DNA from 4 places in the Shewanella morhuae genome. Region 3 is predicted to be linked to each of the others. Evidence: predicted binding sites of a transcription regulator. Region 3 holds the regulator's gene; each other region holds the start of a gene.

Region 1 (5,647 bases), 3.0 Mb from region 3:
CTTTAACCATTGATAGGTATGTAATGACCACTCAGCTATGCGAAACGTCAGAATCACGCTGTGCCATTCAAAAGGCAAATCAACAACAAACGGCAAATTGGAGTGGCGTACTGGCGATGTCGTTATGCGTGTTTGCCTTGGTCGCCTCAGAATTTATGCCTGTTAGTTTACTGACACCGATTGCCACTGATTTGAGTGTCAGCGAAGGATTGGTCGGACAGGGCATTGCAATATCGGGTTTTTTTGCCGTGTTAACCAGCCTTAGTATTGCGTCAATTGCTAAAGATACGGATCGCAGGTCACTTCTACTTGGGCTTACCTCGTTAATGCTGGTATCGGGCATTGTGATTGCTTATGCGCCTAACTACTCAATTTATATGCTGGGCCGCTGCTTAATTGGCGTTGTGATTGGTGGGTTTTGGTCTTTGTCTGGCGCATCGGCAATTCGTCTTGTGCCAACGGAAAAGATCCCTAAAGCCTTGGCAATATTCAATGGTGGTAATGCGCTGGCTATGGTGATTGCAGCCCCGCTGGGCAGTTACCTTGGCGCGCATATCGGTTGGCGAGGCGCCTTTTTCGGTTTAGTACCCGCCGCACTGATCGCCTTTGTGTGGATGTGGTTTAGTTTGCCTACGATGAAACCAGAAAAACGTGTTGTTGGCTCAGCGAATGTCTTTTCCCTGTTAAACAAACCTTTGGTTCGATTGGGTATGTTAGCAATTGTGTTGTTGTTTATGGGGCAGTTTGCGCTGTTTACCTATGTGCGTCCGTTTTTGGAAACCACTATCCATGTAGAGAGCAATAGCTTATCGTTAATTTTGCTGATGATGGGCGTTGCGGGTTTTATGGGGACGCTTGTAGTCAGTTTATTTTTGAAAAACAATCTCTACCGTACGTTAATTTTTATTCCGTTGGTGATGGCGGTAATTGCTTTAGCGTTAATCCTGTTTAGCGATAGCAGTATTACCGTAACAACGCTGCTTGTATTGTGGGGTGGCGTTGCCACTGCGGCGCCCGTTGCATGGTGGACTTGGCTTGCGCGAACTATGCCGGAAGACTCCGAAGTGGGTGGCGGCTTAATGGTGGCGGTTATCCAATTGGCTATCGGGCTGGGCTCAACCTTAGGCGGTGTACTATTTGATTTTAATGGTTACCACAGCACATTTTTGCTGAGTGCAACCTTGTTGGTAGCGGCAGCTTTATTGGCTTATTGGACCCAACGTTCAGAGCTAGCGCCACTGCTTCATACTCAATAATTAAGGACTTTTACTATGACCATTAATGCCTTTGGCGCTCATGCCAGCCATTTACCGCTTGAACCTATGACGATTACACGGCGCCCACCCGGTGAGGATGACGTGCAGATAAGTATCGACTACTGCGGCGTTTGTCACTCTGATCTCCATCAGGTACGTTCGGAATGGGCGGGGACCTTATATCCCTGCGTCCCCGGGCATGAGATTGTGGGGCGAGTAACCGCCGTGGGCGGGCATGTCTCAAAATTTAAAGTCGGTGACTTGGTTGGCGTGGGTTGCATCGTTGATAGCTGTAAGCACTGCCATGAATGTAGTGATGATCAAGAAAATTACTGCGATCACATGGTGGGTACTTATAACGGCCTAACCCATGACGCGCCTGGGCATACGCTCGGTGGCTACGCGGAGCAAATCGTGGTTGATGAACGTTATGTGCTGCGTATCAGTCATCCGCAAGCGCAATTAGCGGCAGTGGCTCCGCTTCTGTGTGCGGGTATCACCACCTATTCTCCGCTGCGCCATTGGCATGCGGGACCGGGTAAAAAAGTCGGTATTGTTGGCATTGGTGGCCTTGGTCACATGGGAATTAAGCTTGCCCATGCGATGGGGGCTCATGTTGTGGCGTTTACCACTTCAGAATCTAAACGTGATGCAGCCAAAGCCTTGGGTGCTGACGAAGTGGTGGTTTCTAAAAATGCCGATGAAATGGCCAAGCATCTGCAGAGTTTAGATTTGATTGTGAATACCGTTGCAGCTCCCCATGTTCTGGACGCTTTTTTAAGCCTATTAAAACGCGACGGCACTATGACCTTAGTTGGCGCGCCAGCAACAAATCATCCTTCGCCCAATGCGTTTAATCTGATCATGAAACGCCGCAGCCTTGCGGGTTCAATGATAGGTGGGATCCGTGAAACCCAAGAGATGCTCGATTTTTGTGCTGCGCACAACATAGTGTCGGATATTGAACTGATCCGCGCCGACGAGATTAACACCGCCTACGAGCGCATGCTGAAGGGCGATGTGAAGTATCGGTTTGTTATCGACAACGCCACGTTAGCGCGCTAGCTGAACCTTAACCTGAATGTGAATTATGGGTATGCGATGTTTAAGCGTTCTGGCTGTGCGGATGCCCATGGTTTTATGGCTGTTAATGGTTGGCATCGAGGTCGCATCTGCTGCGACCTTTGCGTCAGCAAGTCAACACAATGAGTCTATGGCTATGCCGATTGCAAAAAAGAGTGAAGTAAAGAGTGCTGTAAAGAGTGCTGTAAAAATCCGCATTTTTATCGCACGCCACGGGGCGAATATACGCCAGCAAGCTCGTCACCACAGTTAACCACTCACCCAACGCTGACCAGCAATATAAAGTTTATGAACTTCTACCCGTTTAACGACATTGAAACCATCTCACCACGGTTTTTTGTATAAGCACTGCCGGTGAGGATCTAAAGTAAATAATATTAGTGAGTTTATATTTCTGTTATCAAATGGGCTCAATAAAAACCATTGCAATCAAAGTGGCTGGTTGTTAGATGACATTATTATGACTAATGACGAGCAGCACTAATCATTGCCAAATGACTATTTGAAACAATTACCCGCCTGTATGTAACCATTACCGTGAAATAGGTTTACATTTTTGCGTTGCCAAAATTTTCACATATAAATCTGTGGTTTACGTTTTGGCATGGGACTTGATTAGTTTTTAGGTGTAAATGTTTAGTACAAGGTAACATTAGCATTTTTCTAACTAACCAAGGAATCAACATTATGAATAACGATATAGTGCAAGGTAAGTGGAAACAGGTTTCGGGTACGCTTAAAGCGAATTGGGGTAAATTAACTGACGACGATTTACTTGAAATTGATGGTAATCTCGAAAAGTTTCAAGGCAAGATGCAAGAAAAGTATGGCATGGCTAAAGATGAAGCGAAAAAAGAGTTTGAAAAGTCACACTTATAATTATGTCATTGTAAGTTTATAAAACGAGGGGCTTTTATTTGGCCCCTCATCAATCCCGCCTAATATCTCCAATCCCTCGTTACATGTGACATGTGACTGCCCAAAATGCTGGAGAAACCTGAGAACCGTGATCTAATGTTTTAGCCACTACATCAACAGTAATAACACTTGTATTAGCGATAAAACGCTTCAACTGTGCCTTTTACTGTCATGGTTAGCGGTTGGCCGCGACGATCTAATGATTTTGTTGGGATTTTTACCCAGCCTTCACTTATGCAATATTCTTCGACATCAAAACGTTCTTTGCCGTTGAGCTTAATCCCAATTTCGTACTCGAAAATTTCAGCCACATGATGTGGGCTACGTGGGTTAACAGAAAGGCGATCGGGTAAAGTCGGTTGTGCAGTTGTGTCGTTCATAGTCGTGGTCTGTCGTTATCTATCGTGAAAAAAATGCGTGCGCTATTGTAGGCAATAGCAGCGTGATGCTCAAGACGTTAACTGCACGAAATAAACCGTGTTAGTCATAGTGTGAGGGGGGATTATTTTCTTTAGTTTCAGAACCGCTAACGGCAGGCTACACTTTGGCGCATTGTTTTTAGCGAGCAGGCTTTGCCGATACTTCCATGACCGACAATATTACTATTTTGCTGCCTTCGCTTATTCATCGAATTGGGCGCGATACAGTTAAACAAGCCCAAGCGATAGCCAAACAATATGATTGCGAGCTTAAGCGCGTTCGTCGTTCAAGGAATTGGTGCATTGTAGGCGGCGCGATTAACATTCAATCCTGCACCGCCCATCTACAAGCTGAGCAATTAACAAACCAAACAGCAGAGCGGGCGTTTGGCTACCTTATCCAAAAGCTGACAACGGCGCTGCTGCAACATACCGATAAACTTGAGCCATTAGCGGCTAAGCTCATTCGACTGATCACTGAAAACCCTGCAATCACCTTGGGTGAATTAATGCAGTTGACTCAATGCACTATCACAGAAGCCAGATTGGCACGCTTTAACGCCGACTCTTGGTAGTCGGCTATTGATTCGGCAAGACTTAGTAGCACGCGGCTAATATTTTGCGTATTTATTGCACTCGCTCAGGCTTTAGGTCAAACCCTCACCTAAGCCACATCACCGCGTAACCCTCCGTCTAAACCTCTCCGCTAAACCCCGCCTAAACCAAAGTTAGGCGTATATTACCGACAACATCATTTTGACGCTCAGTAAGATAAGCAATACGGCAAACACCTTTTTCAAAATAGCGACCGGCAATTTATGTGCGAGTTTAGCGCCCAGTGGTGCAGTTAAAAAGCTGGCGATAGAAATCAAAATTACACCAGGCAGATAAACCATACCAACTGCAAAAGGTAACTCTAGTTGGGGTTGGCTATTGATTAAGTAACCTATTGCTCCAGCTGCTGAAATAGGCAAACCTACCGCCGCAGAGGTGCCAATGGCTCGTTTTAACTCGATATTTCGCGAGTTTAAATAGGGCACAGTTAGCGAGCCGCCACCAATTGACACTAATGCCGATATCGCACCAATACCGCCGCCAACGGCGAGCAGTTCTGTGTTACTAATATCTTTTTTCTGGACGATAACCGCTTTTTTGGGGCGCAGCATATTCAGCGCAACGTAACCCATAAAGAGGGCAAAAAAGATGGCGAGATATAATGAGCTGATACGCGCGGCTAAAAATGTCGCCGAAAAGGTGCCAAGCACTACGCCCGGCGCCATGGCTTTAACGATGGGCCATAACACACCGCCTCTAGCATGGTGCGCCCGCGTACTCGATATTGACGTCATCACAATCGATGTCATTGAGGTACCCAGTGCTAAATGCACCACATATTGCGGCGCTATGCCTTGCGCCAAAAATATGCTGGTAAGTATAGGAACCATAATCCCGCCGCCGCCAATGCCGAGTAGCCCCGCCATAAAGCCGGCAAAAAGCCCTAAGGATACAAACGCCAACACCCATTCAATTTCCATTTTTCTACCTTAATGTGTTTATTTTTTGTGATGCAGTCGCTATGACTATTTTCCGTCGAGATGTGACTCTATTATTCATTTGTCGTCATCAAAAGCCTATCAATTAGTTATAATTTTAATAATACGACTCAATAAAGTTGTTATTAATTTGATGTGATAAGCCTTGTTTATGTTATCAGCTTGCTTACTTAAAAGGATGTGATTGATGTTCCGAAGATTTCAAAATATGCGATATACCTCTTTGGGGGGCAACTCGGCAAGAGGTGCCAGTAAGGTATTCAATGCTGTAATGTGACAACCAAGCTGTTCAATTTCACTCACCCGCATTATGTGTGTTTATTTACCTAATGGTACAAGGGTTAATCGGACGCCTTTGGATTATCCGCTGTCAATATTGTGCAACGCAATAGCCGTTTAGCTTTAGCGTATCTTAATA
Region 2 (5,647 bases), 2.8 Mb from region 3:
TCAATCAATATCAGCAGGTTACTATTTTACTGGTTGACGATGATGATGTGGACTATATGGCCGTGCAGCGAGCGATGCAGCAACTACGATTACTTAACCCTATCGTACGGGCTCGAGACGGAATTGAAGCATTATCTATCCTTACGAGTGTTGATGGGATTAAAGGTCCGTATCTTATTCTACTGGATTTAAATATGCCCAGAATGAATGGTTTTGAGTTTCTTGAACAAATACGTGCCGATCCAGCGCTCACTTCTGCAGTGGTTTTTATGCTGACGACGTCAAGTACCGATGAGGATAGGATGCAGGCTTATAGTCATCACGTGGCGGGCTATATGGTTAAAACTAAGATGAAAGACGGCTTTAACCACATTTTTAATATGCTCGAGGGTTATTGGCGCATCGTTGAGCTTCCATCTGCATAGGGTGAGTATATGGATTTACTACTAATCGATGATGACGAAGTTGATAGAACGGCGATCATCAGAGCACTTAGGCAATCAAAGTTGACGTTTAATGTAGTCGAAGCTAATTGTGCCTTTGATGGTTTGAACTTAGCGTTAGAGCGTCATTTTGACGGCATTTTATTAGATTATTTATTGCCCGACGCCAATGGATTAGAAGTATTGATTAAGCTCAATGCGATGACCCAAGATCAGACGGTCGTGGTTATGTTAAGTCGTTATGAAGATGAGAAATTAGCGCAACGCTGTATTGAGCTGGGCGCACAGGACTTTTTACTTAAAGATGAAGTTAACTCACGGATATTAACCCGCGCTATCCGCTACGCGAAACAACGATCTTCGATGGCGTTAGCATTACGTAACAGCCACCAAAAGTTGAAAGAGCTCGCAGAGCACGACTCCCTCACTAAGCTTGTAAATCGCTACGGTTTTGAACTATGCCTAAATCGTGCCATTGCTAGAGTGAAACGCAGCAATGATTTTTTAGCCGTCATTCTATTAGACCTCGATGACTTTAAAGCAATAAATGACACATTAGGTCATCAAGTTGGAGATACGCTATTAGTCCAAGTGGCATCACGATTAAACGATTTGCTACGTGATGGTGATGTCCTTGCCCGTTTAGGTGGCGATGAATTTGTCGTACTAGTGACTGATGATGAACATCAATATTTTCCTATGATAGTGGCAAATCGCTTATTAAAAGCCTTCGAAGAAATCTTTTGTCTTGGCGATAATGATGTATTTATAGGCGCTAGTATTGGTGTGGCTTTTTATAATGAGGCGGCTTCAAACAGTGAAGAACTGATGAAAAGTGCTGATATTGCTATGTATCGTGCAAAGAAAATGGGACGAAATCAAATCCAGTTTTACTCAGAGGCGTTAGATAAAGAAGTACGATATCGTAATCATATTGAGTCAAGTTTACGTATGGCCTTAAAGCGCAATGAGTTTAAGGTGTTCTATCAAGTACAAGTCAATGCAAAAACACACCAACTTGTGGGTATGGAAGCCCTTATCCGTTGGCAGCATCCTACAGATGGCATTATCGGCCCAGATCAATTTTTACCCATAGCCGTTGAGATAGGTTTAATGGCTGAAATTGGGGATTGGGTACTTGAACAAGCTTGCGCTCAGGCGCAGCGTTGGCTAACGCAATTACTGCCGACAGGACTCACATTTACCATCGCTGTTAATCTCTCGGCGTCTCAAATTGATAATGGACGTCTATTTGATAAAATTGTGCACGCGTTGCAGCTTACAGGATTACCTCCTAGCGCATTAGAGCTCGAAATTACTGAAAATTGCCTTATTGAAGATCCCCATGAACACGCAAAAGAGCTCGATAAAATTGCTCAATTAGGAGTGCGTTTTGCCTTAGATGATTTTGGTACTGGCTTTTCATCTTTAGAGCACATCAAACTATTTCCGATTAGCGTACTGAAAATCGATAAAAGTTTTATCGCAAGCTATGACAAAGATGAAAAAGATACCCGTTTGCTCACGGCATTATTTAATTTCGCCCATGGTTTTAATGTGATATCGGTTGCCGAAGGGGTAGAGACAATGCAACAAGCTGAGTTTTGCACTTCTCGCCATTGCACTGTATTACAGGGGTATTTATTTTCGCCACCGCTCGATGCAATGACATTTGAGGCGAAATATATTTTACCTTTGTTAACCCCTACACAAGTGCGAATGTAAGGTACCTCGCAGTATTGTAATAGCATACTGATTTCATCTGGTTAGCAGTATTTTCTTGCTTTACACTCAGATATAGACAAATATCTGCCCCTTTTCTGTTGTGGCGTATTTGATACTACAGAACGATTTATCCACACACACTTACGTTGGTCACTCAGCCATGAAAATAGGCATTTTATCTCAATTTCCGCAGTTATATTCAACACAACGATTAGTGGAAGCATGTCAAAAACGCGGACATGAGGCGGTCGTGATCAATACACTGAACTGCTATATGAATATCAACTCCATTAAACCGAGTATTCATTATGAAGGTACTGAACTCGTTGGGTTTGATGCCATTATTCCGCGTATTCATGCCAGCGTGACTTTTTATGGTTGTGCTGTGGTACGTCAGTTTGAAATGATGGGCGTGTATGCGGCTAACGATTCAATCTCTATTGCACGTTCTCGGGATAAGCTGCGGGCGTTGCAATTACTTTCCCGTAAAGGGATTGGTATGCCAGTGACAGGTTTTGCAAATAAGCCCAACGATATCCCTGATCTCATCAATATGGTGGGTGGCGCTCCATTAGTGATTAAGCTACTCGAAGGTACTCAAGGTATTGGCGTGGTATTAGCTGAGACCAAAACGGCTGCAGAGAGTGTGATAGAAGCATTTTTAGGGCTTAAAGCGAATATCTTAGTGCAGGAATACATTAAAGAATCCAATGGCAGTGATATTCGTTGTTTTGTTATTGGTGATAAAGTCATAGCCTCTATGAAGCGCCAAGGACCAGAGGGCGACTTTCGCTCCAATCTGCATTTAGGTGGCTGTGGCGAGGTGGTTAAAATCACCGCTACAGAGCGTAAGATGGCGATTGCGGCAGTGAAAGCCATGGGCTTGGTTGTTGCGGGGGTGGATATTTTACGCTCTAACCGCGGCCCCTTAGTCTTAGAGGTTAATTCGGCGCCCGGTATCGAAGGTATTGAGCAAACTACAGGGGTTTCGGTCACTGAGCCAATTGTTGAATATATTGAGAAAATGGTCGCAGCCCGTAAAACGAACAGGCCAATCATCGCCTAATCGATGATAGTTATAAAATAACGCCACCGCTTAAGGTGGCGTTTTTATTTATGTAGGGAGCTTATCCCGAGTTCAGGCTTAAGCCTAAAGATCAAAACTGTAGGAATAGCCGAGTACCAGTTTGGCATCATCATCGCTAAGATCGGTATCTGACACCATAAACGACACTGTGCCCATGCTGGTGTCTGCGCTGAGTGTGACGTTATAGTCGGCATAATTATCTTCGCCAAACCAAGATTGAACAACATCACCGCTTGAGTAACCATAGTGCACCGATAAGCTTAGCTTCTCGGTAAGAGGCACAGAGACAGTTGCGGCAAGATAGCTGAGATCTTTATTATCTAAAGGCTCTGCTGCGACATCGTCACCGGCATTGATGACATGGGAGTAACCGAGTTCAAGCCACTTCCACGTTACTGCAGCATGGAGTTCACCAAAATCAATGCTGCCAGGAGCGTCTGGATAGGCGTAGTAGAGGTAGCCAAAATCGTAGCTAATATCGTCAGTAATACTGCCGCCATAACCGGCGTAGAGATCCAGCTCGTAGCTAGTATCGTCGCCAAAGTCCACATTCGATACCCAAGTACCCGCATAAAATCCAGCATCATGGCTATAGTCAATACCCCCTTGGATTGCGACCGCGTCCTTGGTTTGGGTTGCACCGCGCCATAGGTAATTAGAGGTACCACCAATGTTGCCTGATACGGCTGCAAAGGCATTGCCAGCCAGTATCATTGTCGTCGATAAAGCCAAAACGCTATACAGTGATTTCTTCATGCTCATCCCCTCGATTGACTTATTTATCGATTCACCAGTGGCACACCTAAGTAAACAGTGGTCATTAGTGCATCTTGGTTATTTCTAATGAGGGATTTGCGAATCACATGCCATTATTACAATTACATATAAAACAATGTGTTAGATGATTATGAGTGGGGGGAATATATTTGCTTGTCAGTTTATGAGGCAGAGGTGCACTTTTGTTGTGCGAAAAACGCTCAAGACTTCATTGGGATAAGGCAAAAAAAACGCCTCACTATGGAGGCGTTGTTTTGATATGACTAACTTAGTTTAGGCTGTCGCGTAGGGTCTTACCCGCTTTAAACTTAGGTACAGTCGCTTCTGCAATTTGAATTTCTTTACCCGTTTGTGGGTTACGGCCAGTGCGAGCGGCACGAGTCGCTGTTTCAAAAGAACCGAAACCTACGATGGAGATTTTGTCACCATTTTTCATTGATTCGGTAATTGCTGCTTCAAAAGACTTCAATGCACGTGCGGCTTCAACTTTCGTTAGATCGGCATTTTCTGCAATTTTGGCAATAAGTTCAGTTTTGTTCATTTTTATTGTCTCTTCTTTCCGTAGATTTATTTGAAATTAGCGTGCCTAACATGCCATAAGGTTTAGCGCTTGGAAAGTCTTTTGCGCTCTGCTTACTGCAGGATATTCAGTAAAGTGCAGAATATTTACTCAGTTCGTGACTTAGATTTTATTCTTCTAACAATTGGTAAAGTAATTTTTTAACTAGCTTGGGTTCAAAGGGCTTATCACATAAGGCATTGACGCCCGCTTGAGATACATTACTCAGATGGGTATCGTTGGCTTCAGACGAGACCATTAAGATAGGAATATGCGCTTGTAAACTTTCATTGCGAATAAATTGAGTGAGAGCTAGGCCATCTACACTGGGCATATTGTAGTCGGTGATCACTAAGTCAAACATATTGTGTTTCATCAATTCAATGGCCTGCGCACCATCTTCGGCCTCGGTAATGAGTTTCATACCTAAGTTAGTAATAGTGCGTTTAATCACGTTCCTTGCCATACGGCTATCATCAACAACTAATACGCGTACATCCTGCACGTCAAAGTTACTGAGGTCGAGTTCATCGTGGCTGAGTAAATCAATCGTCGCATTCAAAGCTGTCCCCAAATGCTCTGCACTGAAAGGCTTAGGAAGAATTGCCACCACGCCCGATTGACGGAATATTTCAAGTTGTTCACGGCGACACTCGCTAGAGACCAACATAAACTGAATATCTTTACAGTCGGGTTTAGCTCTTAAATAGCTCAAAAGCTCTATGGCAGTGCCGTCATCAAAATGCATGGCGCTGGCAATAAGATCAGGTTTATGACGAGTAATAATTTCTTTCGCCGCTTCAATATTTTCTGCGGTTTGAATACTGAGAATGCCTTCCTGTTGTAAACGCTGAATAATAATTCGACGCTGTGTCTCTGAAGGCTCGACTAAAAGAATAGAAAGTTCGCTGGGCAATAAATGGCTCATAGTTTACTTCACGTTATCAAGTTAAGAATCGCGGCTATTTTCTTCGGGTGACTAAGCTATTAATAACAGCTTAGTCACAAATGTCCATCACTGCGTTTGGCGGGTCAAATATTGACTCGTCACCTTAG
Region 3 (5,647 bases):
CAAATACCGCGATAAAAACTAAGATTGACCACATTAATCCATTAAGAAATCCAATCGATAATTCTTTACCGATAAGCCAGCGTGCGTTGCTCTGGCCTATATGACCTAATGCAATACCACGGATCACTAGCGCTAAAGTTTGGTTTCCTGCAACGCCCCCCATGCTCGGGACTATTGTCATTAATACCGCTATAGTGGCAAATTGCTCAATAGTGCCTTCAAACATATTGCTGACAGACGAGGCGAGCAAGGCGGCGAATAAATTAATAGAGAGCCAGAGTGAGCGACGTAAGGTGCTTTTAAGCACTGGGCCAAAAGTATCCTCATCATCATCCATACCTGCCATACCCATCATCGAGTGTTCTGCATCCTCACGGATAACATCGACCACATCATCAATAGTGATACGTCCAAGCAGCTTGCCATCATTATCGACGACAGGGGCGGACACCCAGTCATTACGTTCGAATTTTTTTGCCACCTCACTGTCGGACATACTAACCGGAATGCTCTCAATATCAGGATCCATAATATTGCGGATCGTTGTATTTGGCGCGCAGGTGAGTAAATCGGCAAGCCTAACGCCACCAAGTACTTTATCTTTTTTATCGACGACATAAAGTGTGTCTGTAGTGTCGGGTAGGTTGCCCCGCTGACGAAGATAACGTAGTACTACATCAATATTCACATCGGGTCTTAGCGTCACTGTATCTGTATTCATTAAGCTGCCTGCGGTCTCATCGGGATAAGATAAGGCCTGCTCTACCCGTTGACGGTTTTGTTCCGTCATCGACTGCAACACTTGTTTATAAACGGCGTCGGGTAGACTACGTAAAACATAGGCGAGATCGTCGGTATCCATACTTGCGGTTGCTTTGGCTACTCGCTCAGGGCTCATGCCACGGATTAATGGATCCTTTAGCTCCTCGCTCAATTCATCGAGTATGTCACCTATGTGTTCTTGGTCGATCAATTGCCATAACACTTGTCTGGCATCGGGCGGTGATGATTCCAAAATCAGCGCAATATCAGAGGCGGCCATTTTCTGAAGCATATTACGCACGTGCACAAACATACCGCTGCTAAGTGCTTGGTTTAGCTGGTCAAGACTATGTCCGGGATGATCGTTTTCTGGATTTTCTACGGGCATTTGTCCTCCATTGTGCGGCAACTTGGATTGAGTGTGTAACAGCTTGAGCTTGGCTTAACGAAGACTTGTCCGTGCAGAGAATAGCTATTTCTGCGTGGATTAAGGCGCAATAAGAGTTGGCTTAAGTTATGGCACAGCGGTAATAATCGCTAGTGTAATAGCCCTTGGCTCATGCCGTCGAGCGACAAATATGATGCCGTGTCTAAAATTCAGTCTATAAGATTCACTAGAGGGTAATTAAGATAAAGTAAGACTAACAGGCTTCGTCAAACTTAGCGTCGATTAAGGCACAAATTGCGTCTAGAGCGGGCTCTGCATCGGGGCCTTCAGCGATAATGTTAATGGTTTTACCCATACCAGTCTCCAGCATCAATAAACCAAGTACGCTGGCGGCCGATGCCTGTTTATTACCTTGTATCAAAGTAATCACTGCATCAAAATCAGATGCCAGTACCACCAATTTAGTGGCGGCACGGGCATGTAATCCGAGTTTATTGCAGATGGTTATCTGACGTTCAAGCTTTGGCATTATCAAGTTCTCGATGGCGCGCATAAACCTGATGCTTGCTATTCCTAAAGCGTTTAGCTAATTGCTCAGCAACGAAAACGGAGCGGTGCTGACCGCCAGTACAACCAATGGCGACGGTTAAGTAACTGCGGTTGTTACGCTCAAGGTGTGGTAGCCACGTTTCGAGTAGATTTTCGATTTGCCAGATGAGCTTATTCACCAGTGGTTGACGATTTAAGAATTCAGCCACGGGTTCATCTAAGCCTGTGAGTGGGCGCAGCGCTAACTCCCAATGAGGGTTGGGTAAGAAGCGTACATCGAACATAAAGTCCGCCTCTGCTGGCATGCCGTGCTTAAATCCAAAAGATTCAAAGTTAATCACTAATTCTTTATCAACACTGCCTAGCAGGATTTGTCTCACTTGGTCACTCAAATCATAAATATTCAAATTTGAGGTATCTATGTAGTGATCGACCAATTTTGACATAGGCTCGAGCAGCTTGCCTTCCTGTTTTATTGCTTCTTGCAATGAAACTTGACTCTTAGATAAAGGATGGAGGCGACGGGTTTCGCTGTAACGCTTAAGCAAAATTTTATCGCTAGAATTAAGGAAGAAACTCGTCAACTCAATGCCAGCAGGCAGACTTTCGAGCTGTTGAGTTAATACTTTATCTTGCTCAGGCATGTTACGCACATCGACACTGATAGCGACGAGCTCGTTATTACCTTTCAGTTGGTCAAGTAAAGCCCCAATCAGTGGTAGCGGAAGGTTATCGACGCAATAATAGCCGAGATCTTCGAGTACCCTAAGGGCAACGGATTTACCTGAGCCTGAGCGACCTGACACTATAACCAGTTTCATCCTGTGATTACCTGATAGAGTTCTGTTTCATCATGTGTCTTACGCAATTGTTTCAATATTTGCTTGTCACTCAGTTTTTCGGCCATGCAAGACAAGGTGCTTAAATGCTGCTGACATTGGTCAGCAGGCACCAGTAATGCAAATAAAATATCAACCGGTTGCTTATCAATAGCATCGAATGCTATTGGCTCTTCGCACTTAATTAGTACGGCAATGGGTTGATCTATATCGGCTAATCGACCATGTGGAATGGCGATACCGTTACCTATACCTGTGCTCCCCACTTTTTCGCGCGCCACTAGGCTTTCGAATATCTCTTGAGATGAGAGGGTCGGGTACTGGGCAGCAACTAGGTCGCTGATGAGTTCCAGTACTTTTTTCTTACTGCCCGGAGTGGCGCAGGTAGTGCACTCCGGCCGCAGTATGCTACAAAGTTCCATTATTAGTGTTTTGTTAACTTCTCTTTGTGTTTAATAACCTGACGATCAAGCTTATCTATCAGGGCGTCTATAGCTGCATACATATCAGTATGCTCGGCAGTGGCAAATACTTCACCACCGATGAGGTTTATCCTCGCTTCAGCAATTTGTTGTATTTTCTCAACATTGAGCACAACGTGCACATTATTGATCTGTTCGAAATGGCGTTCAAGTTTTGAAAACTTTTCTTCTACATATGCGCGTAACGATTCGGTAATTTCAATGTGGTGCCCAACTAGGTGTATGTGCATAGAAACGTCCTCCGATATTCACTGTAGGTTATAAGCTCTTACGTTGATTAGAAGGAGGAATAAGCATAGCTTCTCGGTATTTCGCAATAGTTCTGCGTGCTACATTTATTCCCTGCTCCGCCAGAAGTTGTGCCATCTTACTGTCACTTAATGGTTTTTTCTGATTTTCTGCTGCAACCAGTTTTTTAATAAAGGCTCTAATTGCCGTTGATGAACACTCACCACCATCATCTGTACTGACATGGCTAGAGAAGAAGTATTTTAGTTCAAAAAGCCCTTTTGGAGTATGCATGTACTTTTGGGTTGTTACCCGCGAAATGGTTGACTCATGCATTTCTACTGCTTCGGCAATATCATTAAGCACCATAGGCTTCATTGCTTCTTCACCATACTCAAAGAAGCCTTGCTGGTATTGGACGATACAGTTAGCGACTTTGAGCAAAGTATCATTACGACTTTCTAAACTCTTAATAAACCACTTTGCCTCTTGCAGGTGCCCACGAATAAATTGGCTGTCGGCTTGGTTTGCAGAACTGCGCGCCATAGCTGCATAGTGTTGATTTACATTTATTTTTGGCATGTTGTCAGGATTGAGTTCAACCACCCAACGGCCATTTTTCTTCGACACTGATACATCGGGTATAACGTATTCGTCCTCGTTGGGAGTAATTAATAAACCCGGGCGAGGATTAAGGGTTTGGATGAGTGCTATACCATCTCTTAACTCATCTTCTTTGAGCTTAGTTTTACGCATCAACAGTCTAAAGTCACGTGCAGCAATGAGATCTAAATGATCTTTAATCAGCATGCGGGCGTTACTTAGATGGGGCGTATCGGGTGCAAAGTGGGATAATTGGATTAATAGGCACTCGCTTAAATCTCTGGCGGCGACACCTATCGGGTCAAAATGTTGAATACGCTTAAGTACGGCTTCGACTTCATCAAGTTCAACCTCTGGATTACCTATGGCCTCTAGAATTTCTTCAGTGCTTTGGGTCAGGTAACCTTGGTCATTTATCGCTTCGATAATCGCGGTAGCAATGGCTAAATCAGTTTCCGAAAAGGGGGTGAGATTTTTTTGCCATTCTAAATGCTCATATAAACCTTCGCTGGTCTCTCCTTGAAAGGGCATATCGTCTTCGCGACTCCCACCTGGGCCTGAATTAGGTGAGGCGGTAAACACTTCATCCCAAGTCGTATCCATGGGGAGATCGTCCGGCATGGATTCTTGAGTCAAAGATTCTGCGGTATCGACAGTGGAGTTATCTTTTTCTGGTGGCAGAGCAACAGATTCACTGAAATCGGTATCCGATAAGGCTTGGTTTACAGGGTCTTTAGTTGCGTCGAATTGATCCTCTTCCAGCTCGAGAAGGGGATTAGAATCTAAGGCTTGCTGGATCTCTTGCTGCAGTTCTAATGACGATAGTTGCAACAGACGAATTGCCTGCTGTAACTGTGGCGTCATGGTTAACTGTTGACCCAGTTTGAGCTGGAGTGACGCTTTCATGTTACCGCAGATCCCTAAGTTATTATTATTAGATGGGGTCGCTTATTCCCCTCTTTAGTCGAGCCGTATGCCAGTATAATTTACGGCCATCGACTCCCTTTGGTTAACTATAGCCTGAATTGTTCACCTAAGTACACAGCCCTAACCTGCTGATTGTCTAAGATCTCTGCTGGTGTTCCTTCTGCAATCAGGTTTCCGTGACTAACAATGTAGGCATGTTCACACACATCTAATGTCTCGCGCACATTGTGGTCGGTAATTAGCACACCAAGGCCACGGCTTTTAAGTTGCTCAATGATTTTTTTGATGTCGATAACTGAAATCGGATCAACCCCAGCGAAAGGCTCATCAAGTAAAATAAACTTAGGATTAGCCGCTAGCGCACGCGCAATTTCAACACGACGACGCTCACCACCTGACAACGACATACCTTGGCTGTCACGTATGTGGGTGATATGAAACTCTTCCAGCAGATGTTCTAATTCTTGATCTCTTTGTTCTTTTGTTAGCTCTTTGCGAGTTTGCAGCACGGCCATAATGTTGTCATGTACGCTCAGCTTACGAAAGATACTGGCTTCTTGTGGTAAGTAACCAATGCCTTTGCGGGCACGCAGGTGCATCGGATCGGCGGTTAAATCATCGTCATCGATAAAAATGTGGCCTTTATCGCTCTTTACCAATCCGACAACCATGTAAAATGTGGTGGTTTTCCCCGCCCCGTTTGGGCCGAGTAGACCAACGACTTGACCGGTTTTTACCGTCAAACTGACATCTTTAACGACTTGGCGGTTCTTATAACTTTTCGCTAAATTTTGTGCTCTTAGAGTGATCTGGGTCATTTAGAACCCTGCTTTTTGACAGGTTTATCGGTTGAGGTGCCGGGCTTTATA
Region 4 (5,647 bases), 2.4 Mb from region 3:
AGTCAAACCGGTGGTGATGCTAGTCCCAACTATGGCCCAAACAGCACCCCATCGGCCTTAGTGGAACCGGTTAGCTTTACTGAGCCACCACTTCGATTAGAAGGTGAGGCTGCGCGTTATAGTCGTTATAACCAAGACGATTATACTCAGGCGGGTAATTTGTATCGCATCTTTAGTGAAGACGAAAAAGCACGTTTAGTAGCGACTATTTCAGGTTCCCTGTGCCAGGCGAGTTTAGATGTGCAGCAACGCATGGTAGGGCATTTCACCCAAGCCGATGCTGATTACGGCCAACGTATAAAGCAAGCGTTAGGTTTATAGAGTATTAGTCATACTTATATAATGGCTTAAATGAAAAAACCGAGGTGATATTCACTCTCGGTTTTTTACCTTTAAATAGCACCCATTAAATAGCGTTCATTCGTTGATTAATAGGCAAGTAATGTCTAAATCAATGTCAAATCAGGTAATGCCAACGCCGTCATTAAGCTGCAGCGAGCACAGTATTAGGGCTATTGAGTTGCTTTAATAATCCAAAAGCTTGTTTCATTTTATCTTCTGTTACGATAAATCCGAGTAACATTTCATCTGCATCTAATGCTTTAATACAGGTGCCTTGGGCATCAATATCGACTCGCCAGCGGTGAACGTTACTAACCGTAATACCGCCTAATTGCATCGGTAATAAGGGGGTTTTTACTTTAACGAGCATCGCAGGGAAATTCACCGCAGTGGCTTGATTTAACAAGGTGCTTGCCAGTGCGTTGGCACTCAGTAATGCTGGTTGCAAATAGGCCATGCTTTGACCATTGATGTGAGCACAGTCTCCTAGTGCATAAATATCGCTATCACTTGTTTGTAAGTACTCATTAACTATGATGCCTTTATTGACCTCAAGACCCGCATTTTGCGCAAGTTGGCTGTTAGGTATTAGGCCTGCTGCGCAGATCACCGCATCACAAGTAAAGTGCAGGTCGTTATCGAGACTTACAGCAATACTGCTATCTTGGTGTTGCAGTTGACTTACCCTAGTTTGTAATTGCACGGTTACCCCTTGCTTGGCTAACACCGCAGCAAGTTTTTGGCTTAGCATCTCAGGCAATAAGTTTGCCATTAGGCTTGCCTGCGGGTCGACTAAAAAGACCTGTTTACCCGCAGTCGCTAGATCCATTGCTAACTCAACTCCGACTAACCCCGCGCCGATAACGAGTACTTTTGCTGCACTACGTATATTGGCTTGGCAGGCTTGATACTCGCTTAAGCTGTTAAATGTATGAATAGCATTAATGGCATCGCCACTCATTTTAGGAATAAAAGGCCGTGCGCCTGTAGCGAGCACTAACTTCTCATAGGCGACTTCGCGGCCCTGAGTGCAAAAGACCACTTTGCGATCTTTGTCTATGTGAGTGACCTCACTGTGATTGAGCAAATCAATTTGTTGTTCTGTAGCAAACTCTGCGGCCGTTAATTTAATCAGATCTGCCGCCATTTGCTGGCGACTAAATACATGGCTTAAATCTGGTTTATGGTATTCATCACCCGAGTCAGCGGTAATCAAGGTAATAGCCTGCTCAGTGTTTAATCGGCGTAGCGTTTTCACTAATTGATACGCCGCAAAACCACTACCAATAATGACGATAGTTCTAGGCATGGTTCACCTCACTTTTCTTTACCGCAAAGACGCTTTTACCAAGGCCACATTCAGGGCAGAGGAAGTCATCAGCCACTTGTGCCCAAGGTGTACCAGCCGCGACATCTTGATTGGGCTCACCGTCTTTAGGATCGTAAACCCATTGGCAAACAGTACAAATCATAGATTGTGCATCATCCACTACAAGGCTTGCATTTTTTACTGGCGCTGGCGTAATGGCAGGTGCTGCGTTTTGATTAACGGCTTGACTAGGTTTAGACATAACCTGATTGATAATCGAACGACTATTTGCGCTGTCGAGTGGGCGCAATGCCCATTCTTTGGCAATACGTTGTCCGTGTTGACGGCATTCTTGCATCGCGTCACGATCAGGGCGCCATTTAACTTTTAAGCCGACAGAGGTTTCAAATCCAGCATCCATTAAACGGGTATGAATTCTATCGACAGCGCCACCATTCCAGCCATAACTACCGAAAGCTGCGGCTTTTTTATTACGAAAGCGTAAGCCAGTGATTTCTTCTAACATAGCGGCAATTTTAGGCATCATCACGTTATTCATAGTGGATGAGCCCACCAAAATACCTTTAGATCTAAATGCTTGTGCTAGGATTTCATTTTTGTCATGGCGGGCAACGTTATATACTTTTACTGCAACATTTGGGTCAACATCATGAATACCTTGGGCAATGCCATCTGCCATCATACGGGTGTTGTTTGACATAGAATCGTAGAAAATAGTGATGCGGTCTTCTTGATAAGCATCAGCCCAAGCCAAATACTGGTGAATAATTTGCGCAGGATTGTCGCGCCACACAATACCGTGGGCTGTCGCAATCATATCTACTGGTAAATTAAAGCTTAATACTTCGTGGATTTTAGCGGTTACTAGGCTGCTAAATGGCGTTAAAATATTGGCATAGTAACGTAGACATTGTTCCATCAATTCATTTTGGTCGACTTCATCGTTGAAAAGACGCTCATCACAATAATGTTGACCAAAGGCATCATTACTAAACAAAACCGCATCCTCAGTCAGATACGTCATCATGCTATCAGGCCAATGCAGCATTGGCGCTTCAATAAAAATCAGTTGCTTACCATTACCAACATCGAGACTGTCGCCAGTTTTAACGGTAATGAAATTCCATTCTGGATGGTGATGGTGACCTACGATAGAGTCGACAGCATTTTCAGTGCAATAAATCGGTGTATTAGGGATTTTGGCCATGAGAGCCGTTAGCGCGCCGGAGTGATCTTCTTCGGCATGATTCATCACAATATAATCGATATCGTTTAAATCAATTTCAGCTTCAAGGTTTTGTAAGAATTGCTGACTAAAGCGATGATCAACCGTATCAATTAGCACGGTTTTTTCTTCGCGGATCAGATAACTGTTATAGCTCGTGCCTTTGGTGATTTTATATTCAGTACCATGAAAATCTTGAACTTCCCAATCGCGTTGACCAACCCAGTGGATATTGTTTTTTACATGAATTGTCATAAATACACCTATTAGATAAGAAAGATACGTTAGAGGATCAGTATGTTATAGCCGCGGCTTAACTCTCTGCTTCCCTTAAGTTTGCACTTCTCATGCCAAATTCGTAACTAATTGAAATGTATCCGTTATATATTTAAATGCAAATGTCAGTGTCATTATGACTATTGAGTGCGGTATCATAATGACAGTGTTTGTTGTCATTATGATACCGCGAGTCTTTAATATGTATGTTCAAGCCGATCTCACCCAATTAGCATTAGATTTAACGATTGGTCTTTCAGCCGAGGATAGATTCGAGCGCTTGCTCGCTGTTGTAAGGCGCCGGGTTAATTGTGACGCAGCAGCCTTACTGGTTTTTAAGGATCAGCAATTTATTCCGTTGGCGATTGATGGCCTATTTACTGAGGTGTTAGGGCGGCGGTTTAAGATTAGTGAACACCCAAGATTAGAGGCCATTGCCCGTGCGGGTGATGTTGTACGCTTTCCTTCTGATAGCCAACTACCTGACCCATATGATGGGTTAATCCCTAATCATAGCGATAACTTACAGGTGCATGCGTGTATTGGCTTACCGTTAATCGCCCATGATCGCTTGATTGGTGCATTAACTATCGACGGTTTTAATCCACAGCAGTTTGATAGTTTTAGTGATAGCGAACTGCGAGTGATCAGTGCACTTGCCGCAGCCAGCTTAAATACGGCTTTGTTAATGCAAAAGTTAGAATCTCAAGTCGTGGAAGTATCAAGCGACACCGAAGTACTAAATCGTCATGCTAGCCAGCAGGAGATTATTGGGCAATCGACTGAGATCCAATCGTTAAAACAACAGATTAGTGCGGTAGCCAACACCGATTTATCGGTTTTAATCACTGGTGAAACCGGAGTAGGTAAAGAGTTAGTCGCAGCGGCGATACATAATCAATCGACGCGAGCCGATAAGCCCCTTATCTATTTAAATTGTGCAGCACTGCCAGAATCCGTTGCTGAAAGTGAACTCTTTGGGCATGTCAAAGGCGCGTTTACTGGCGCGATTAGTCACAGACAAGGCAAGTTTGAATTAGCCAATAATGGCACTTTATTTTTAGATGAAATTGGCGAGTTACCTTTAAGTTTACAGGCAAAATTATTGAGGGTTTTACAATTTGGTGAATTACAGCGGGTAGGCAGCGATAAGAGTCTAAAAGTAAATACTCGGATTATTACGGCAACTAACCGTATTTTACATCAAGAGGCGACAGAGGGCCGCTTTCGCTTTGATCTCTATCATCGTTTAAGTGTGTTTCCTATTCATGTTCCGCCATTGAGGGAGCGTGGCCGAGATATTGTGCTACTCACAGGTTTTTTTCTGGAACGCTGTAAGACGAAGTTGGGGCTTACCCATGTGAGTATCACGCCATCAGCACAGTTATTATTAGAACAATATGCCTGGCCGGGTAACGTGCGCGAATTAGAGCATGCGATACACAGGGCTGCAGTATTAGCTAAAGCCGAATTAAAAACCGCGTATATCAGCTTAAGTGATAAACATTTTCAGTTTGATCCTGTGGTTATTCAACCCCAAGTTAATGTGAGTAATGATCCAGCGGTGCAAGTCGTGCCCGTGGTGCAAGCCATTGAGGCCCCATCTGCAATAGCGGCCGAATTTCGCGAATCGTCATTATTAGATACCACAATACTAGGGCTTAAGGCATCAACTGAGGCTTATCAGCGTCAACTTATCCGTCAAGTTTTAGCTGCCAATCAACAAAATTGGGCGATGTGCGCCAGAGTCTTGCAAGTCGATACCGGTAATTTACATCGACTCGCAAAACGGTTAGGTCTGAAAACGTAAAAAATTAAATGGCGATGTTTTATCTCCACTTACTTGAATTATGCAGCTCTTAGACAAACAAGGTCGCTACCCCTAATAAAGCAAATAACATCGCGCAGGCACGGTGTATCCATAGCATGGGTAATTTATCGGCGCTGAAATGCCCCACAATCACTACCGGTACGTTAGCAAGCAACATACCTAAGGTTGTACCAGCAACCACCATAGTTAATGAATCGTATTTTGCGGCTAACACTATCGTGGCGATTTGTGTTTTATCGCCCATCTCGGCGATAAAAAATAGGATAAAGGTGGCTAAAAATGGGCCCATTTTATAAAAACGGCTCTCTTTTACATCGATTTTGTCGGGGATTAATACCCAAAGGGCGATGGCAAAAAACGATGCGGCAACTAAATAACGTGCGACATCTGGGCTGACCCAATTGATCGCCCATTGGCCAAGCCAAGCTGCGGCAAAATGGTTGATTAGAGTCGATAAAAACATGCCTAAAATAATCGCAGTTTTATTCTTAAATCTCGCAGCGAGTATAAGGGCGAGTAATTGAGTTTTATCACCAATTTCGGCAATGGCAACCGTAAAGGTTGAGGAGAGTAGGGCTTCCAAGTGTGATCCTTTAGGGGTGGTTAAGACATAAGCACAATAAACTGTCCACCCCTAGGTGCA

What was found. The regulator sigma-54, encoded in region 3, starts transcription at its own class of promoters, with help from an activator protein. The targets are predictions, from matches to a motif close to GTTGGCACGNNNNTNGNNT.
Region 1: the regulator sigma-54 is predicted to act here: its motif matches at 2,938-2,956, upstream of C9I43_RS14170 (CsbD family protein).
Region 2: the regulator sigma-54 is predicted to act here: its motif matches at 4,108-4,126, upstream of C9I43_RS13610 (TorF family putative porin).
Region 4: the regulator sigma-54 is predicted to act here: its motif matches at 3,234-3,252, upstream of norV (anaerobic nitric oxide reductase flavorubredoxin).

Annotation. Positions count from the first base shown of each region.
Region 1 covers NZ_PYSG01000002.1:3,128,278-3,133,924, reverse strand. The annotation lists gene C9I43_RS14185 (MFS transporter) at 24-1,256, shown strand; gene C9I43_RS14180 (NAD(P)-dependent alcohol dehydrogenase) at 1,272-2,321, shown strand; gene C9I43_RS14175 (hypothetical protein) at 2,389-2,592, shown strand; gene C9I43_RS14170 (CsbD family protein) at 3,027-3,218, shown strand; gene C9I43_RS14165 (DUF3297 family protein) at 3,392-3,637, opposite strand; gene C9I43_RS14160 (ribosome recycling factor family protein) at 3,844-4,251, shown strand; gene C9I43_RS14155 (sulfite exporter TauE/SafE family protein) at 4,405-5,211, opposite strand.
Region 2 covers NZ_PYSG01000002.1:2,998,167-3,003,813, reverse strand. The annotation lists gene C9I43_RS13625 (response regulator) at 1-425, shown strand, start outside; gene C9I43_RS13620 (putative bifunctional diguanylate cyclase/phosphodiesterase) at 435-2,168, shown strand; gene rimK (30S ribosomal protein S6--L-glutamate ligase) at 2,329-3,234, shown strand; gene C9I43_RS13610 (TorF family putative porin) at 3,319-4,011, opposite strand; gene C9I43_RS13605 (HU family DNA-binding protein) at 4,301-4,573, opposite strand; gene C9I43_RS13600 (response regulator) at 4,722-5,519, opposite strand; gene C9I43_RS13595 (hypothetical protein) at 5,607-5,647, opposite strand, start outside.
Region 3 covers NZ_PYSG01000002.1:148,853-154,499, forward strand. The annotation lists gene mgtE (magnesium transporter) at 1-1,150, opposite strand, end outside; gene C9I43_RS01170 (HPr family phosphocarrier protein) at 1,404-1,679, opposite strand; gene rapZ (RNase adapter RapZ) at 1,666-2,520, opposite strand; gene ptsN (PTS IIA-like nitrogen regulatory protein PtsN) at 2,517-2,960, opposite strand; gene hpf (ribosome hibernation promoting factor) at 2,963-3,250, opposite strand; gene C9I43_RS01190 (RNA polymerase factor sigma-54) at 3,279-4,757, opposite strand; gene lptB (LPS export ABC transporter ATP-binding protein) at 4,865-5,596, opposite strand; gene lptA (lipopolysaccharide transport periplasmic protein LptA) at 5,593-5,647, opposite strand, start outside.
Region 4 covers NZ_PYSG01000002.1:2,562,461-2,568,107, reverse strand. The annotation lists gene katB (catalase KatB) at 1-321, shown strand, start outside; gene norW (NADH:flavorubredoxin reductase NorW) at 485-1,651, opposite strand; gene norV (anaerobic nitric oxide reductase flavorubredoxin) at 1,644-3,152, opposite strand; gene norR (nitric oxide reductase transcriptional regulator NorR) at 3,334-4,983, shown strand; gene C9I43_RS11790 (TMEM165/GDT1 family protein) at 5,033-5,587, opposite strand.